2 regions of the Spinactinospora alkalitolerans genome follow, and region 1 is predicted to be linked to the other one. Evidence: predicted binding sites of a transcription regulator. Region 1 holds the regulator's gene; the other holds the start of a gene.
What was found. The regulator HrcA, encoded in region 1, represses chaperone genes, less so after heat shock. The targets are predictions, from matches to a motif close to TTGGCACTCTCNNNNNGAGAGTGCCAA.
Positions count from the first base shown of each region.

Region 2: the regulator HrcA is predicted to act here: its motif matches at 7,140-7,166, upstream of HDA32_RS03000 (FmdB family zinc ribbon protein).

Region 1 covers NZ_JACCCC010000001.1:4,679,258-4,688,373, reverse strand. Annotated here, with positions in the region: gene HDA32_RS20800 (glycoside hydrolase family 13 protein) at 1-1,071, opposite strand, end outside; gene HDA32_RS20795 (LacI family DNA-binding transcriptional regulator) at 1,179-2,213, shown strand; gene HDA32_RS20790 (MOSC domain-containing protein) at 2,281-2,934, shown strand; gene hemW (radical SAM family heme chaperone HemW) at 3,134-4,366, shown strand; gene HDA32_RS20780 (magnetosome magnetite crystal formation protein family) at 4,376-4,879, opposite strand; gene HDA32_RS31510 (magnetosome magnetite crystal formation protein family) at 5,083-6,492, opposite strand; gene HDA32_RS20765 (DUF3097 domain-containing protein) at 6,593-7,399, opposite strand; gene hrcA (heat-inducible transcriptional repressor HrcA) at 7,706-8,719, shown strand; gene dnaJ (molecular chaperone DnaJ) at 8,720-9,116, shown strand, end outside.
Region 2 covers NZ_JACCCC010000001.1:612,899-622,014, reverse strand. Annotated here, with positions in the region: gene HDA32_RS03045 (ROK family transcriptional regulator) at 1-54, shown strand, start outside; tRNA gene HDA32_RS03040 (tRNA-Ala) at 544-617, opposite strand; gene sepX (divisome protein SepX/GlpR) at 680-1,417, opposite strand; gene HDA32_RS03030 (GNAT family N-acetyltransferase) at 1,912-2,598, opposite strand; gene HDA32_RS03025 (MogA/MoaB family molybdenum cofactor biosynthesis protein) at 2,922-3,461, opposite strand; gene moaC (cyclic pyranopterin monophosphate synthase MoaC) at 3,458-3,946, opposite strand; gene glp (molybdotransferase-like divisome protein Glp) at 4,046-5,281, opposite strand; gene galU (UTP--glucose-1-phosphate uridylyltransferase GalU) at 5,322-6,251, opposite strand; gene HDA32_RS03005 (5-formyltetrahydrofolate cyclo-ligase) at 6,441-7,031, shown strand; gene HDA32_RS03000 (FmdB family zinc ribbon protein) at 7,179-7,526, shown strand; gene HDA32_RS02995 (SAF domain-containing protein) at 7,708-8,355, shown strand; gene HDA32_RS02990 (MscL family protein) at 8,513-8,917, shown strand; gene HDA32_RS02985 (D-alanyl-D-alanine carboxypeptidase family protein) at 8,977-9,116, opposite strand, start outside.

The sequences.
Region 1 (9,116 bases):
GCGCAGCCCCGCCTCCCCGCCGCCGAACCGGGTGACGTGGCGGACCACGTCGTGGTTGGACAGCACCCAGGTCGTGGGTGCTCCCACCGCGGCGTTGGCGGCCAGCGAGCCCTCGATGACGGTGCGCAGCCCGGCGCTGCGCCACGGGGCGGTCAGGTACTCGAAGTTGAACGCCTGGTGCAGCTCGTCGGGCCGCAGGTAGCGCGCCACCCGCTGGGCGTCCTCCACCCAGGCCTCGGCGACCATGGCCCGGTCGTCGTAGCCGTCCAGGAGCGCGCGCCAGTGCCGGTAGATCTCGTGCACGCCGTCCTGGTCGAAGTAGGGCAGCCGGGTGTGCCCGTCGAGCAGGCCGGCCTCCTGGCCCTCGGCGATGTCGGGCAGCGAGGGGTCCTTGACCATGCCGTGGGCCACGTCGATGCGGAAGCCGTCCACGCCCCGGTCCAGCCAGAACCGCAGCACGTCGTCGAACTCGTCGCGCACCTCCGGGCTGGTCCAGTCGAGATCGGGCTGCTCGGCGTCGAACAGGTGCAGGTACCACTCCTCGGGGGTGCCGTCCGGGCGCTTCAGCCGGGTCCACGCGGCGCCGCCGAAGATCGACTTCCAGTTGTTCGGCGGCTCGTCGCCGTCGGGCCCCTTGCCGGGGCGGAACACGTAGCGCCGCCGCTCCGGGGAGCCGGGGCCCGCCTCGACGGCCTCGCGGAACCAGCGGTGCGCCGAAGAGGTGTGGTTGGGGACGATGTCGATGATCACCCGCAGGCCCAGGTCGTGGGCCGACTCCAGCAGCTCGTCGAAGTCGGCGAGAGTGCCGAACCGCGGATCGACGTCGCGGTAGTCCGCCACGTCGTAGCCGCCGTCGGCGAGCGGGGACACGTAGAAAGGGGTGAGCCAGACGGCGTCGACGCCCAACGCGGCCAGCTTGGGCAGCCGCTGCCGGATGCCGGGCAGGTCGCCCTCTCCGTCGCCGTTGGAGTCGGCGAAGCTGCGCACGTAGACCTGGTAGATCACCGCGTCGCGCCACCATCCTCGGCGGGCGCTGGGAGCTGCGGTGTCGGGCTCGGGGGTCAACTGCATGGGATTCCCTCCGTATCGCCTGAGCGATGACGACAGGCTGAAATTACTTGCGCAAGATTACCTAGTTCTTTCAATCGTGTGCCGGTTTTCTCCATTAGAGTGCTCTCATGGGTCCACGACTAACCGACATCGCCCGCCAGGCCGGCGTGAGCGAGGCAACGGTTTCCCGGGTGCTCAACGACAAGCCCGGAGTGGGCGCCGACACCCGCAAGGCCGTGCTGACCGCCCTCGACGTCCTGGGCTACGAACGCCCGGCCCGGCTGCGCCAGCGCTCGGCCGGACTCGTCGGGATGGTGGTCCCGGAGCTGGAGAACCCGATATTCCCGATGTTCGCCCAGGCCGCCGAGGGGGCGCTCGCCCAGCACGGCTACACCCCCGTCCTGTGCACCCAGACACCCGGGGGCATCGCCGAGGACGAGTACGTCGAAATGCTGCTGGAGCGCAACGTCTCGGGCATCGTATTCGTTTCGGGGCTGCACGCCGACACCACGGCCGGCCACGACCGCTACCGGGCGCTGCTCGCCCGCAGGCTGCCGATCGTCCTGGTCAACGGGTACGCCGAGGACGTCCCGGCGGCGTTCGTCTCCTGCGACGACCGCGCCGCCAGCCGACTCGCGGTGAACCACCTCGCCGCGCTCGGCCACACCGGGATCGGCTTCACCAGCGGTCCGCAGCGCTACGTGCCGGTGCGGCGCAAACTCGAAGGCTACCGCGCCGCGATGGCGGCCAACGGCCTGTCCGTGGACGAGGACCTGGTGGAGCTGTCCCTCTTCGGCGTCGAGGGCGGGCACGCCGCGGCCGGCCGGCTGATCGACCGCGGCGCCACCGCCGTCGTGTGCGGCTCCGACCTGATGGCGCTCGGCGCCGTCCGAGCCGCCCGCCAGCGCGGGCTGTCGGTCCCGGGCGACTTCTCGGTGGTCGGCTACGACGACTCCCAGCTCATCGCGTTCACCGACCCGCCCCTGACCACTGTGCGCCAGCCCATCCAGTCGATGGCGCTGGCGGCGGTGCGGGCGCTGTGCGACGAGATCGCCGGGCACGCCGCATCCCGCACCGAGTACATGTTCGACCCGGAGCTGGTGATGCGGGGATCGACCGGGTCGGCCCGCTCCGGCGCGTCCCAGAAGGCGCCGGTCGGGTAGCCGCGGCCGCGCCGGGCCGCGCGATCGCCGGTTTTCCCTCCGGATCCCGCTGGCATAGTTTTCTGCCATGGAGACCGGGATCGTGCAGTCAGTCAACGTCGGCCGGGGCAGGGACGCCGAATGGGCCAACCCGCTCGGGCGCACCGCCATCGACAAGCGGGCGGTCGACGGCGGGGTCACCGTCCGCGCGCTCGGGCTCGACGGCGACGAGCAGGTCGACACCGACCACCACGGCGGGCCCGACCAGGCCGTCTACGCCTACGCCAGGGAAGAGCTCGACCTGTGGCAGCAGCGGCTCGGACGTCCCCTGCGCGACGGCGTGTTCGGGGAGAACCTCACCACCCGCGGCGTCGAGGTCAGCCGGGCGCTGATCGGTGAGCGCTGGCGCATCGGCACCGTGCTGCTGGAGGTCGTCCTGCCGCGCACGCCCTGCTCGGTGTTTCGCAACTGGATGGCGGAGAAGGGGTGGGTCAGGCGGTTCACCGACGAGGCCCGCACCGGCGCCTATCTCCGGGTCCTTGAGGAGGGCGAGCTCCGCGCCGGCGACCCGGTCACGGTCGAGCACCGCCCCGGCCACGGCATCGACCTCACCGCCGCGTTCCGGGCGACCCGCGACCGCGACGCCGACCTGCTCCGCAGGGTGCTCGACATCCCCGGGCGCTCGCACAAGTGGGATACCGCGGCGCACCAGGTGGAGCGGCAGCTCGCGCGCAACCACTGATGTCTGCGCCGGTCGTGTGGGTCCCTTCCACGGCTTCACGACCCCTGGGGCCGGGGGCGGTGTGCACCGTCGCCCGGCAGCAGGCAGGGCCGCACAGCGGCGGCACAGCAGCGGCACCGTCGGCGGAGGCACCATGCAGCGACTCCGTCCCCGGTCGGGGACGTCCCATCGGGTGCCCGCCATGACCGACACTGGGAACATGCCTTCTGTCCCCTTGGGCGGGGAGCCCGTGCCCGACGACGGCTCGCTGCCCGCCGGTTCGCTGGCCGGGGTGGGCGCGCGGCCGTTAGGGGTGTACGTGCACGTGCCGTTCTGCGTCACCCGCTGCGGCTACTGCGACTTCAACACCTACACCGCCGAGGAACTGCGCTCCCGCGACGGCGGCGCCACCGCTTCCCGCGAGACCTACACCGACCTCGCCGCCGCCGAGATCGGGCTGGCCCGCCGGGTGCTGGGCCCCGCGGACGCGCCGGTGCGCACCGTGTTCGTCGGCGGCGGCACGCCGACCCTGCTGAGCCCGCAGGACCTGGGCCGCGTCCTCTCGGCGATCGACGCGGAGTTCGGCCTGGAGCCCGGAGCCGAGGTCACGACCGAGGCCAACCCCGAAACCGTCGACCGCGACTACCTCCTGCGGTTGCGCGATGCCGGATTCACCCGGGTCTCCTTCGGGATGCAGAGCGCGCGGCCGCACGTGCTCTCGGTCCTGGACCGCGCCCACACGCCGGGGCGGCCGCAGGACTGCGTCGCCTGGGCCCGGGAGGCGGGCTTCGACCACGTCAACCTCGACCTCATCTACGGCACGCCGGGGGAGAGCGACGCCGACTGGAAGGAATCCCTGCAGGCGGCGATCGCCGCGGGACCCGACCACGTCTCGGCCTACTCCCTGATCGTGGAGGAGGGCACCCGGCTCGCGGCGCGGGTTCGGCGCGGCGAGCTGGCCCCGCCCGACGACGACGCCATGGCCGACCGCTATCTGATGGCCGACGACCTGCTGACGGCCGCGGGCCTGCACTGGTACGAGGTCTCGAACTGGGCGGCCGACGAGACCGGCCGCAGCCGGCACAACCTGCTCTACTGGACCGGCGGCGACTGGTGGGGCGTGGGCCCCGGCGCGCACAGCCACGTCGGCGGCACCCGCTGGTGGAACGTCAAGCATCCGGCGGCCTACGCCGCCCGGCTCGCCGACGGGCGCGCGCCCGGGCAGGCCCGGGAGGTGCTGGACGACGAGGACCGCCGGTTCGAGCGGATCATGCTGGAACTGCGTATCGCCGACGGGTGCCCGCTGGACCTGCTCGACGGATCCGGGCGGGCCGCCGCCGCCCGGGCCGTCGCCGACGGGCTGCTGGACCCGGACGCGCACGCGCGAGGGCTGGCGGTCCTCACCCGGCGGGGCAGGCTGCTCGCCGACGCGGTCGTGCGCGACCTGAGCTGAGCCGGGCGGCTACTTCACCATGCGGATGTTGAACGGGTAGGAGTACCACTCGCCCCGGTTGGCCGCCATGGTCGCCATGATCGAGAAGACCAGGGACACGATGAAGACGATCGGGAGCAGCAGGAGCCCGATCAGCACGATCGACAGGACGCCGGAGACGACGTAGCCGATGCACATCGTGATCTGGAAGTTCAGCGCCTCGACCGCGTGGTGCCGGACGTAGGGCGACTCGTCCTTCTTGATCAGGAAGACCACCAGTGGCGCGACGAACCCCAGGAGGAGCCCGCCCAGGTGGGACAGCAGCGCGAAGGTGTTGTCGTCGCCGGAGGGGCCGGGCTGCTGCCCGTAGCCGAACTGACCGTACCCGGGCTGCTGCGTGTTCGGGGGCTGCTGCCCGTAGCCCGGCTGCCCGCCGCTGTAGGGGCCGGCGCCCGGCGCGGGGCCGTAGCCGCCGGGGTAGCCGCTCTGGCCGTCCTGCCCGTCATAGGGCGGATTGGGATAGGGGTTGCTCATGATCTCCTCGACTTCCTGCCCGCACGGCCGGTACGGATGTGTGCGGTCGGCGACGTCCGGTGGTCCGGCCGGATCCGCGCGGCCATGCGGCGACGTGCCGATGTCCCCAACCTACCCGCGCCGGTCGCCGCGCGACAGCGCCGGCGGACCCGTCCCGTTCCTCTGACGGGCCCACCGGCGCCGGGGTTCCATGATCGGTCCGACTACTTGACCATCCGGATCGCCACCGGGTAGCGGTACCAGCCGCCCTTGCTGACGTTGACGGCGGCGAGGACGCCGAAGACGATGGAGGCCAGCCACACGACGCTGATCAGACCCGAGCCGATCCGCGACAGGTCCGGTGCGAACACGCCCAGCGCGATGAAGACCACCCAACTGATGATGTAGGGGATCAGCAGCGTCAACTGGAAGTTGAGCGCCTCGGAGGCGTGGTGCCGCACGTAGGGGGACCGCTCCTTCTTGACCAGGTAGACGATCAGTGCGGGCAGCCAGCCGGCGCACGCCATGATGACGCCGGCCAGGTGGGCGATCATCGACCACGTGGTGTCGTCGGAGCCGCCGGGGGACCCCTGGGCCTGGCCCGGGTGGCCGACGGGCGCTCCCTGCTGGGTGTAGCCCGGCTGGTGGGCGTACCCCTGTTGGCCGTAGGGCTGCTGTTCGGCGCCGGGGTGGCCGGGAGCCTGGGGCTGGTCGGCGTAGCCGGGCTGCGGCTGGGCATAGGGCTGCTGCTCGCCCGAGGGCTGGGCGTAGCCCGGCTGTTGGCCGTAAGCCTGCTGGCCGTAGCCCTGCCCGCCGTAAGGCTGCTGGTCGCCCGAGGGGTGGGCGTAGCCGGGCTGTTGGCCGTATCCCTGCTGGGGCTGCTGGGCGTATCCGGGGTGGGCGCCGCTGGGCTGGGCGTATCCGGGCTGCTGGCCGTAAGCCTGCTGACTGTAGGGCTGCTGGTCGCCCGAGGGGTGGGCGTAGCCGGGCTGTTGGCCGTATCCCTGCTGGGGCTGCTGGGCGTATCCGGGGTGGGCGCCGTAGGTCGGCTGACCGCCGGAGGAGCCCTGAGGCTGTCCGTAAGGCTGCTGGGGGTGGGGCTGCTGCTCGCCCGAGGGCTGGGTGTAGCCCGGCTGTTGGCCGTAAGCCTGCTGGCCGTAGCCCTGCCCGCCGTAAGGCTGCTGGTCACCGGAGGGGTGGGCGTAGCCGGGCTGTTGGCCGTATCCCTGCTGGGGCTGCTGGGCGTATCCGGGGTGGGCGCCGTAGGTCGGCTGACCGCCGGAGGAGCCCTGAGGCTGTCCGTAAGGCTGCTGGGGGTGGGGCTGCTGCTCGCCCGAGGGCTGGGTGTAGCCCGGCTGTTGGCCGTAAGCCTGCTGGCCGTAGCCCTGCCCGCCGTAAGGCTGCTGGTCGCCCGAGGGGTGGGCGTAGCCGGGCTGCTGGGGCTGCTCCCCGTAGCCGGGCTGATCGCCGTACGCGGGCTGGCCCCCGGACGGCGATCGACCCGGGCCGGGCTGTCCGCCGGTGTCCGCCTGCCCGTGGTCCGGCCGACCGTCCGAGGGCGCCTGGCCGTACCCTGGCCGACCGTCCGAGGACGGGTCCTGGGGCGGAGGGTGGTTGGGCGGTGTCTCGCTCATGGTTTCCTCTGGCTGTGTGCCGATTGCGATGGGCCGGACATCCGCGCCGGGCCTTCCTGGCAACGTCGGGCGCGGTCACTGCGCGGTCCTGCCCCTGAGCCTAGTCCCCGGCCGGCTGCGGGACGGTGACGAAGTCGATCAGTTCTTCGACGCGCCCCAGGAGCTCCGGTTCCAGATCCGCGTAGGTCCGGACCGAGTCCAGGATGCGCCGCCAGGCGTCGCCCGGCTCCATCCGCCAGCCGAGGGCGTCGAGCACGCCCTCCTTCCACGGCACTCCCCGCGGCACCTCCGGCCACGAGGCGATGCCGACGGCCGAGGGCTTCACCGCGGCCCACACGTCGACGAACGGGTGGCCGACGACGAGCACGTGCGGGGAGGCCGCGCGCTCGGCGATCCGGCTCTCCTTGGACCCGGGCACGAGGTGGTCCACCAGCACGCCGAGCCGCCGCTCCGGCCCGGGACCGAATTCCTCGACGACCTCGGGGAGGTGGTCGACGCCCTCCAGGTACTCCACGACCACGCCCTCCACGCGCAGGTCGTGCCCCCAGACCCGCTCCACGAGCTCGGCGTCGTGCACGCCCTCGACGTAGATCCGGCTCTCCCTGGCGACCCGGGACCGCAGATCCCGTACCGCGATGGAACCGGAGGCGCTGCGCGGCCGCCCGGTGGCCGGTGCCGCCGCGGGGCGCACGACGGTGACGGGCGCGCCGTCGACGAGGAAGGCCGCCGGGGCGAGGTCGAACACCCGGCGCCGGCCCTTGCGGTCCTCCAGCGTGACGGTGCTGCGGTCCCAGGTGACGACCGCGCCGCAGAACCCCTCGTCCGCGGACTCCAGGACGAGCCCGTGCTCGGCGGGGACCGTCGGGACCTGCCCCTTGCGGGGGCGGCGCCAGTCGCCCGCGAGCACGTCCTCGTCGTATCTCTTGCCGGAGTTGGTGCGCACGGGCCCGGATTGTAGCGGTGCGCCGGGGTCGCGTCCCGGATCGGCCGTCGGCGTGTCGCCGAAGGCGCTCCGGGCGCCGGCGACCGCTCCGACCTCGCGTTGTGACCCGGACATGAGAGGATCGGCCGACCGCCGGCGGGGTGGCCGGGCGGCGGACTCGCCCGTGATCTCGGCGGACACCCGCCGCACGTCGTTCACCGGTTGGGGGCCGACTTGGCGGGGCGACATAGAATTAGCACTTAAGACCACGGAGTGCCAGGAGGTGAGCGCGTGCTCGACGACCGGAAACTGGCGGTGCTGCGTGCCATCGTCGAGGACTACGTGTCCACGAACGAGCCCGTGGGATCCAAGACGCTGGTCGACCGGCACAGTCTCGGTGTCTCGCCGGCGACGATCCGCAACGACATGGTCGCCCTCGAAGAGGAGGGCTACATCGCCCAGCCGCACACCAGCGCCGGCCGGGTCCCCACCGACAAGGGCTACCGCCTGTTCGTCGACCGGCTGTCCACGGTCAAGCCGCTGTCGGTGGCGGAGCGCCGCGCGATCGAGACGTTCCTGTCCGGGGCGGTCGACCTCGACGAGATCGTGGCCCGCACCGTGCGGCTGCTGGCCCAGCTGACGCGCCAGGTCGCCATCGTGCAGTACCCCTCGCTCACGCGGTCGTCGGTCCAGCACGTCGAACTCGTGCCGCTGGGCCCGCAGCGCGTGATGATGGTCCTGATCACCGACACCGGCCGCGTGGAGCAGCGGGTCATCGACGGCATGGAGCAGGTCACCGAGTCCTCCGTCGAGAACCTGCGCACTGTGCTGAACCAGGCGCTCGTCGGCAAGTGGCTCAACGACGTCCCCAGGGCGGTGTCGGGCGTGCCGCTCCTGCTGCCCGTCCAGGAGCGCCCGATGGCGGCCTCGGTGCTCTCGGTGCTGCTGGAGAGCCTCGTGGAGAAGCACGAGGAGAAGGTCGTCCTCGGCGGCACCGCGAATCTCGCCGCGATGGGATTCTCCGCTAGCCTGCGTGGCGTACTGGAGGCCTTGGAAGAAAACGTCGTCCTCATCCGTTTGCTGGGGGAGGTGGGCGACCCCTCTATGCTCACGGTGCGCATCGGCGCGGAGAACTCTCACGAGGGGCTGCACACCACCTCGATCGTGTCCGCCGGTTACGGAATCGGCGACCAGTCGCTGGCCAAACTCGGGGTGGTCGGCCCGACCCGAATGGACTACCCAGGAACGATGGGAGCGGTACGCGCAGTGGCAAGATACGTCGGTCAAATCTTGGCGGGGCAGTAAGTGGCCAGAGATTATTACGAGATCCTCGGGGTTCGCCGCGAAGCGACCCAGGACGAGATCAAGAAGGCATACCGCCGGCTCGCGCGAGAACTGCATCCGGACATCAACCCCGATCCTGTCACGCAGGAGCGCTTCAAAGAGGTCACCCAGGCCTACGAGGTCCTCTCCGACGCGGAGAAGCGCCGGATGTTCGACATGGGCGCCGACCCGTTCGCGCCCGGTGGCGGCGGTGCCGGCGGTGCGGGCGGATTCGGCGGTGCGGGCTTCCCGTTCGACGACATCATGAACGCCTTCTTCGGCGGCGGCCAGCCGGGCGGCGGGCGCGGCCCGCGCGACCGGGTCCGCCGGGGACGCAGCATCAAGGTCCGCATCGAAATGGACCTCTCCGAGACCGCGT
Region 2 (9,116 bases), 4.1 Mb from region 1:
GAGCGGCCGCGTCAGGAGGGGGCCCGGCCGAACGGCCGGAGCCCGGCGCGCTGACCGCGCACCGGGCTCCGGGGTTTCACACCTGCATCAGAACGGGAGCCAGTCCCACATGTGGGCTTGACCCTCGTCGTCATCGTCGGCGCCGGCGACCCACTCCCAGACAGCGGTCGAGGCATCGGCCGCCTTGTCACTCATCTGCCAGGTCCATGACGCTGACCGGGTCTCGAGCGCATCTTCCGCAGCGGCCGGCAGTGCCGATCCCAATAGTGCAGCGACCGAGACGGCCGCTACGGCACACACCTTCTTGAGCACAACGCACCTTTCGCTCGTAGCGCGAGTCCATCCCCATGTCACAAGATGACTTACCCGTCACTCATCGCACAAGGTTCAGAAGCAGCCAATCACGACTATTGAGATTATTTTGAGACATGCACAGTCGAGTCGAGGCGATCCCGATGCGGGACCCTCCCGATCTTCTCCCATTCGCCCTAAAAAGAAGGCCGGGTCAGGAAGACTTCCTGACCCGGCCTGCATGCCTTCGGGTGGAGCTGAGGGGATTTGAACCCCTGACCCCCTCGATGCGAACGAGGTGCGCTACCGGACTGCGCTACAGCCCCGTAAGACGCTTAAAAGCGTATCAGCTCCGCAAGAGTGCTCGGAACTCATTTCGCGCGTCGGGTCAGTCGCCCGCGGCGCGCAGATGAGCGTCGGCGTACTGGTCATAGACCTGGTCGCGCCGGGTGGTGAGCTCGATGACCTCGGCCTCACGGGCGGCCTCGGCCGCGGCGCGGCGGGCGCGGGCGCGCTCCTCGCGGCGGCGGTGCTCCGCCTCGGCGGCACGCCGCTCCTGGTCGGCCTTTGCCGCCTCCCGCAGCAGCACGAGGTGGCCCATGAGCAGCACGGCCGGCGGGACCAGCACCCACCAGGGACCCAGGCCCGCGGCGACCGCGACGCTCGTCGCGGTGAGCAGGGCGGTCAGGCCGGACGTGCGGCGGCGGCGGCGCGCGATGACCCGGGCGCGGCCGACCCGCATCGGAGGCGCTCCAGCAGGGGGCGGCGCGGGCTCCGGCCGCGGGGCGGCGGCTTCGGCCGCGTCCTCGGCGTCACCGGCCGGCTCCTCCGCCTCGTGCCGGGCGAGCGCGCGGTGGGCCGCGGGCACGGGCCCGGAGCCGTAGGAGAGCACCTGGGTCCGCACGTCGTCGGCGGACTCCCCGTCCGGGTCGCCGTGGTCCTCGTCGGGCTCGTACTCGTCGTCGAACTCGGGGGCGTCATCGGCGTCGTCGACGCCGGCGTCCCCGGGCGCGCTGCGGCGGAACGGGTTCGGCGCGGGATCGGCGGCGTCGCGGCGCAGCAGCATGGGGATCAGCACGATGGCCCACACCACCACGATGGCCACATACAGAGGAGAGCTACTCATCGCCCCTCCTCGCGCCGCTGGTCGTTGGACACCCGCAGACGTCCGGGCGGCGCGGTGGCTCGTACCGGGCCCATGGACGAGATCGATTCAGCAGCGGCCTGTCCGGAATCTAGGGTCTGATGTCTCGCGCACCCGCCGCACCGCTCATTAGCCCTCTGCCCCCATGTGCCGTATGTACATGTCACCCGCACCGTCGATGCGTCTACGTTCCGCACCGTACGACCCGGTGTCCGGGAATGCGCAGTATTCGGGCCGGAGTGTCGCGAGATCGTCGTTCGTCCTCTTCTTCAGATGGGTCCTCCATTGGCAAATATGCAGGTAGGAACGGTTTTTACAGACCGTTAAATCATAAATGCGGAAGGTTACAATCCGCTTTCAGCCTGCTTGCGGCGAGCGCGGGCCGTGCCGATTATCCCGCGAACGGCTCCTCCCGGCACCCCTTTTCCCGCCATCGGGCCGCTCTCCGCAAAGGGGCGCCCCGGACCGGGTCGCGGTCACGGCAGCTCGGAGGGCGGGCTCGCCGCCCCCGAGGACCCGGCCCCGCCCCGCGGCGGCCCGCCCCCGAGGTCGCGGCCGCGGCGCTGCTCCCGCCACCGCGGGAGCAGGCCGCGCGGCACGTCCTCCACCGTCAGCGCGTAGCAGATGTGGTCCCGCCACGCCCCGTCGATGTGCAGTTGGCGCCTGCGGACGCCCTCCTCCCTGAACCCGAGCTTCTCGGCCACCCGCCGGCTGGCCCGGTTCTCGGGCCGGATGTTGGCCTCGATCCGGTGCAGCCCGGCGGTGAAGAAGCAGTGGTCGACCGCGAGCGCGACCGCGGTGGGGGTCACCCCCAGACCCGCCCGCTCCTTGTCGATCCAGTACCCGATCTGGGCGGAGCGCGCCGATCCCCAGACGATGGCGCCCACGGTCAACTGCCCGGCGAATCCCCCCTCGTAGGTGATCGCCCATGGCATCGCCACGCCCTGCCGGCCCTCCCTGCGGATCGCCTGGGCCATGGCGAGGTAGGGCGCGATGTTCGTGGTCTGCAACGGCATCTCGGGGTGGGTGGGCTCCCAGGGGCGCAGCCAGTCGGCGTTGCGCACACGCGTGTCGCGCATCGCCGCGGCGTCGCGCAGCCGCAGGGGCCGAAGCCCGACCGGCCCCTCCTCAAGGGAGATCGGCCAGCCACGTATCCGGTTCACTGCCTTCCCTCCGCCACCGTGGGCATCCCGGCGGAAGAATCCCCGGGACCCTTCCGCGGAGGCGACCGGACAGCGGGCCGCCGCCCGGAGTTCTCGGCATCAGTATTCCACCTCGTGCCGGAGACACGCGGCGATCGTCCTCTATCTCACGACAAAAGGGACAGGAAAATAACCTTTTTCGGACCGGTGGAAACAGGAACCTCACTGGTGTCCGACGATGGCGCTCGTACAGGGGGCGGCTGTCGCGGTGTGCGCAGCGCCGACGGCACAGCAGGTCCGAGCCCTGGAAATCCCACCCCGCGAACGCAGCGGTCCGGGTTCGGTCAGCCGCCGGTGCGCGGATGGTCCCCGCCGCGCATCTGGTCGATCGCGTGCCGCAGGATCGGCCCGAGGACCGCCATGCCGTCGCGGACCCCTCCGCTGGAGCCGGGCAGGTTGACCACCAGCATGCGGTGCCCGTCCCGCTCGGCGACGCCGGCCAGGCCCCGCGAGAGCACGGCGGTGGGCACCCCCTTCTCCCGGCCGGCCGCGCGCAGCGCCTCGGCGATGCCCGGGATCTCATAGACCAGCAGCGGACGGGTGGCCTCGGGGGTCTCGTCGCCGGGGGTCAGCCCGGTGCCGCCGGTGGTGACGGCGGCGTCGTAGCCCTCGGCCAGTGCCCGGCGCAGCGCATCGGCCACCGGGGCGCCGTCGGGCACCACCCGCGGTCCGTCGACGGCGCAGCCGGCCTCCTCCAGCAGCCCCGCCAGCACCGGTCCGGAACGGTCCGGGTACACCCCCGAGGAGGCCCGGTTGGAGGCGGTGATGACGATCGCGGTGGGGGCGTGCACGTCCTCGTCGCCCTCCCTCTCCTCGGGGGTCATGACGCGCGGCGCCAGTGGCCGGTCTTGCCGCCGGTCTTCTCCTCGACCCGCACGTCGGTCGCGACGGCTTCGGGGTCGATCGCCTTGACCATGTCGATCAGGCCGAGCGCCGCGGTCATCACGCAGGTCAGCGCCTCCATCTCGACGCCGGTGCGGTCGGCGGTGCGCACGGTCGCGCTGATGTCCACCCCGTCGTCGCGCACGTCCAGGGCGACGTCGACGCCGTGCACCGCGATCGGGTGGCACAGCGGCACGAGGTCGGGGGTGCGCTTGGCCCCTTGGATGCCGGCCAGCCTGGCCACGGCGAGGGCGTCGCCCTTGGGCACCCCGCCGCCGCGCAGGGCCGCGACGACCTCGGGGGAGAGCAGCACCCGCCCGGTCGCGGTCGCGGTGCGGGCGGTGACCTCCTTGGCCGAGACGTCGACCATCCGGGCCGCGCCGGAGGGGTCGAGGTGACTGAAACCGGAGGGATGGGAATCGGACATGAGCGCGCGGACTTTCTGCTCGGTGGTCACGGACGGGGTTTCCAAGGGCGGAGGCTACAGGGACCGGTCGCCGCGGCACGCGCGCGCCCAGGGTCCGTTCTAGTAGCCGCCGGGCAGCTTGACCGCCTCCACCAGGCTGCCCTCGGGCAGCTCCGTGACCGCCTCGGGGACCACGACCAGGGCGTTGGTCTCGGCGAGGGCGGAGAGCTGGTGGGACCCCTGCCGGGAGACGGGCGCCGCGGTGTAGCCGAGGCCGGCGTCGGCCCCGTCGTAGGCCAGGACCGCGCGCAGGTAGGAGCGCTTGCCCCGCGGCGAGGAGACGACCGGCGCGACCAGGCGGGCGCGCACCGAGGGCAGCGGCTGCTGGGGCAGGCCGCGCATCCGGCGCAGGGCCGGCAGGACGAACAGGTGGAAGGAGACGTAGGAGCTGACCGGGTTGCCCGGCAGCGTCACGATGGGAGTGCGCGACTCCCCGATCGTGCCGAACCCCTGCGGCATGCCCGGCTGCATGGCGACCTTCTCGAAGCGGACCGTGCCCAGGCGCGACAGCACCTCCTTGACCACGTCGTAGGCGCCCATGCTGACGCCGCCCGTGGTGACGATGACGTCGGCCTGCGCCAGCACGTCGTCGAGCGTGTCGAGGACCGTGGCCGGCTCGTCGCCGATGAAGCCCTGCCGGTAGGCGGTGCAGCCGGCGTCGATCGCGGCCGCGGTGAGCATGTAGCTGTTGGACTCCCAGATCTGGCCCGGGCCGATCGGGTCGCCCGGCTCCACCAGTTCCTCGCCGGTGGACAGCACGACGACGCGCGGCCTCGGGTGCACCCGGACCGAACTGCGGCCGACCGCTGCGAGCACGGCCATCTCGGCCGCCCCGATGCGCGCCCCCTGGCGCAGCACCACCGCGCCCTTGTCGACGTCCTCGCCGGCCCTGCGGATCGCGTTGCCCTCGCGGACCGAGCGGTGGACGGTCACGGAGGCCACTCCCCCGTCGGTCCACTCCACCGGGACCACGGCGTCGGCCCCGACGGGGACCGGGGCGCCGGTCATGATGCGCGCGCACGTGCCGACCGGGATGGCGCCGGTTCCGGCGTCACCGGCGGGGATGTCGGCGACGACCGGCAGCGACACCGGCGCCTCCTGGGAGGCCGCGGCGACGTCGACCGCACGGACCGCGTAGCCGTCCATCGAGGAGTTGTCGAACCCTGGCAGCTGCACCGAGGAGGCGACGGGCTCCGCGAGCACCGCGCCGTGCGCCCCGAGCAGGCCCAGCTCGATCGGTTCGAGCGGCTCGACCAGTTCCAGGATGTCGGCGGTGTGCTGTTCGACGGTCTTCATCCCACTCCCTCTCCCGTTGCCGGCATCGGCGCCCCCTCCCCTAACGTGCGGCTCCCTCGCCGCGTTCGGCCACGAACTCGCGCAGCCACGGGAGGAACTCCTTGGCGAGATCCGGGCGGTCGCACGCGAATTCCACCACAGTGCGAAGGTAGTCGACCTTGTTGCCGGTGTCGTAGCGCTGGCCGCGGAACAGCACGCCGTGCACCGGACCGCCGTCGGCCGGCTTGCGGTGGGCGAGCTCGCGCAGCGCGTCGGTCAACTGGATCTCGCCGCCGCGGCCGGGAGGCGTCTCGCTCAGCACGCCGAAGACCGCGGGGTCGCAGACGTAGCGGCCGATGATCGCCCAGCGGCTGGGGGCCTGGTCGGCCGGCGGCTTCTCGACCAGGTCGGTGACCGTCACGACGTCGTCCTCGCCGGTGGCCTCGATCGCGGCGCAGCCGTACAGCGAAACCTGCTCCGGCTCCACCTCCATGAGCGCGACGACGCTGCCGCCGTAGGTCTCCCGCACCTCGATCATGCGCTTGAGCAGCGCGTCCTGCCCACCGATGAGGTCGTCGCCGAGCAGCACGGCGAAGGGGTCGTCGCCGACGTGGGCCTCGGCGCACAGCACGGCGTGGCCGAGGCCGCGCGGCTCGCCCTGGCGGACGTAGTGCACGTGGGCGAGCTCGCTGGACTCGCGCACCGAGTGCAGCCGCTGGGTGTCGTTCTTGGCGCGCAGGGCCTCTTCGAGTTCGTAGGCGCGGTCGAAGTGGTCCTCGATGGAGCGCTTGCTGCGGCCGGTGATCATGAGGACGTCGTGGAGCCCGGCCGCGACGGCCTCCTCCACGACGTACTGGATCGCCGGTTTGTCGACGATCGGCAGCATCTCCTTCGGAGTCGCCTTCGTCGCCGGGAGGAAACGGGTGCCCAGGCCTGCGGCCGGTACGACGGCCTTGGTGACGGGGGTTGCAGCACGGTGCGAATCAGCCATGTCGGCACTGTAGGCCACCGGGTTCCGATCGCGGCTCAGGCGCGCGACCTCCGATCCGGGTATGCGCAGGTTCTGCGGGGATTCCCCGTTCACCTCCCGACGAGCCTTCACCCGTTCTTAATCCGGTTCTCACCCGCGCACCGCCGATCGGGGTAGAACCCGCGGCGGCCTTGCCTAGACTCCTCTGCCATGGACAGTGCCACGGACACCGCCGGGGCCAAGAGGCTCGTGCGCGAGCGGATGCTGGCGCGGCGGCGGGAGATGCCGGCCGAACGCAGGGCCGAGGCCGGGTCGGCCATCCGCGATCACCTGCTCGCCCTGCCGCAGTTGACCATGGGCGGAACGGTGGCCGCCTACTACTCGGTGGGGACCGAGCCCGACACCCGCAAACTCGTCACCGGGCTGTGGAAGCACGGCGTCTACGTCCTGCTGCCGGTCTTCCGGCCGGACGGCGAGCTGGACTGGGCCGCCTACGACGGCCCCGACGACATGGCTCCGGCAGGGCACGGACTGCTGGAGCCGACCGGGCCGCGCTACGGGGCCGAGGCGGTGCGCCGCTGCGCCGCCGTCGTCTGCCCGGCCCTGGCGGTCGACCGGTCCGGCCGGCGGCTGGGCCGGGGCGCCGGCTGCTACGACCGCGCGCTGGCCGGGGTCGGCGCACACGCGCTCACCTTCGCGGTGGTCTACGACGCGGAACTGGTGGACTCCGTGCCGGCCGAGCCGCACGACCTCCCGGTGCGCGCGGTGGTGACCCCCGGCGGCGGCGTGCACCGGTTCTAGGCCCGGCGGAACACCTCCGCCCCGGATCGCGTTATATCCGCGGCAGCTTCACCGGGAACGGCACCCCACCCCCCAATGTCGCGATCGTGCTGTCCGAGCGCGTACTATTTAGCAGTCGACGGGCGAGAGTGCCAGCAAGGAGGATCCGTGCCTACGTACCAGTACGCGTGCACCGAGTGCGGCGCCCAACTGGAGGTCGTGCAGAGTTTCAGCGACGACTCGCTGACCACCTGCCAGGAGTGCCAGGGCAGGCTGCGCAAGGTGTATTCCGCCGTGGGCATCGTGTTCAAGGGCTCGGGCTTCTACCGCACCGACAGCGCTTCCAGCTCCAACGGCTCCACGCCGAACGGGAACTCCGGCGGCTCCAAGGACTCGGACAAGGCCGACAAGGCCTCGGGGTCTGAGAGCAAGAGCACCGAGGCCACCACCGCATCGAGCGGATCCGGCGGCTCCAGCGGCGGCTCCGACGGCTCCGCCGCCACCAAGGTCGCCTGAGACCGCCCTCCGCCCGAAGGGCATCCGGCCCGTCGCACGGCGCCACGGCCGGGGTCACCGCATGCGGTGGCCCCGGCCTTCCGTGCGTCTCGGCCCCCGCCTGTGGACGGCGCCGACCCCGCCGGCCCGGCCTCGCCTACCGTGCGGGCATGGACCTTCCTCCCGGTCGGCGGTGCCGGCCATGTCGTTGACCCCGTCGCGCCGCCGCGGGGCCGTACTGCTCCTCGCCCGATGGCGCCGCACGCTCGGCGCCTGCTGCGCCGCGCTGGCCGCGGCCGGGATCGTGCTCGTGCTGCGCCCGCCGACCGCGCCCACCGTGGACGTCGTCGTCGCCGCCCGCGACCTCACCGCGCTGGCTCCGCTGGGCGAGGGCGACACCGCCGTGCGCGCGCTGCCCGGGGACGCCGTGCCCGATGGTGCGCTGCGTCCCGACACGGCCCTCACCGGAGCGTCGCTGCGCTCCCCGGTCCGCCGCGGTGAGGTGTTCACCGACGCCCGCCTCGCCGACCCGCCCGCCGCCGGCCACGGCGCCGACGTCGTCGCGGCCCCGGTCAGGGTCGCCGACCCCGGCGCGGCCGCGCTGCTGCGGCCGGGCAGCAGGATCGACGTCCTGGCCGCCGCGCACGACCCCCTCGCCGCGGAGTTCGGCGGCGCCACGGCCCCGGCCGAGGTCGTTGCGGCCGACCGGCCGGTGATCGCCGTCCCCGAGGAGGAAGCCCCCGCCGGGGAGTCCGGTGCGCTCGTCCTGGTGGCCGTGAGCACCGAAGAGGCCCGCGTCATCGCAGCTCACACCGTTTCAGGCCGCCTTTCGATCACCATCCGCGGTTGACGCTAGCCTGTCGGGGTGCACGCCGCCCGGCGCGTGAGCCCCTGCTCCGCGGACCGGACGGCGCGAGAAGCGGCCGCGGGCAGCCGCCCAACGGCGTCCGAACACCCCTCGGTGCCCGCGGCGGACGGACCCGGACGAGTCGAATGTGGGGACAACCATGAGCGGATTCAAGAAGTTCCTGCTCCAGGGCAACCTGATCCAGTTGGCGGTGGCCGTGGTCATCGGCGCCGTGTTCTCGGAGCTGATCACGGCGTTCACCGCGGGCTTCATCACCCCGCTGCTCGGGGTCTTCGGCGGCGTCCCCAAGTTCGCCGAGCTGACCTTCACGGTCAACGGCAGCGAGTTCCTCTACGGCGCGTTCGTCGACGCGCTGATCTCCTTCGTGCTCACCGCGGCGATCCTGTACTTCTTCGTGGTGCTGCCCATGACGCACGTGATCGATCGGTTCACCGAGAAGGCCGAGGCCACCACCCGCGAATGCCCGCAATGCTTCAGCGAGATCTCCAAGAAGGCCAGTCGCTGCCCGAACTGCACCTCCGAGGTGATCCCCGAGACGGTGTGATCTTCGGCCGCCCCCGGCCCTCCGGCGCCGCGCGGCCCCGCCCGCGCGGCGGGCGAGGATCAGCCGCCGGTCTCGTACTCCCAGTGCCAGGGTTCGAACGGGCTGGAGTAGGCCCATTGCGGGTGGAACCAGCCCCACTGCCGGGAATTGGCCTCCAGCCAGTTGAACTCCGGGCTCCCCTGGTTCTGCACGCCGCCGC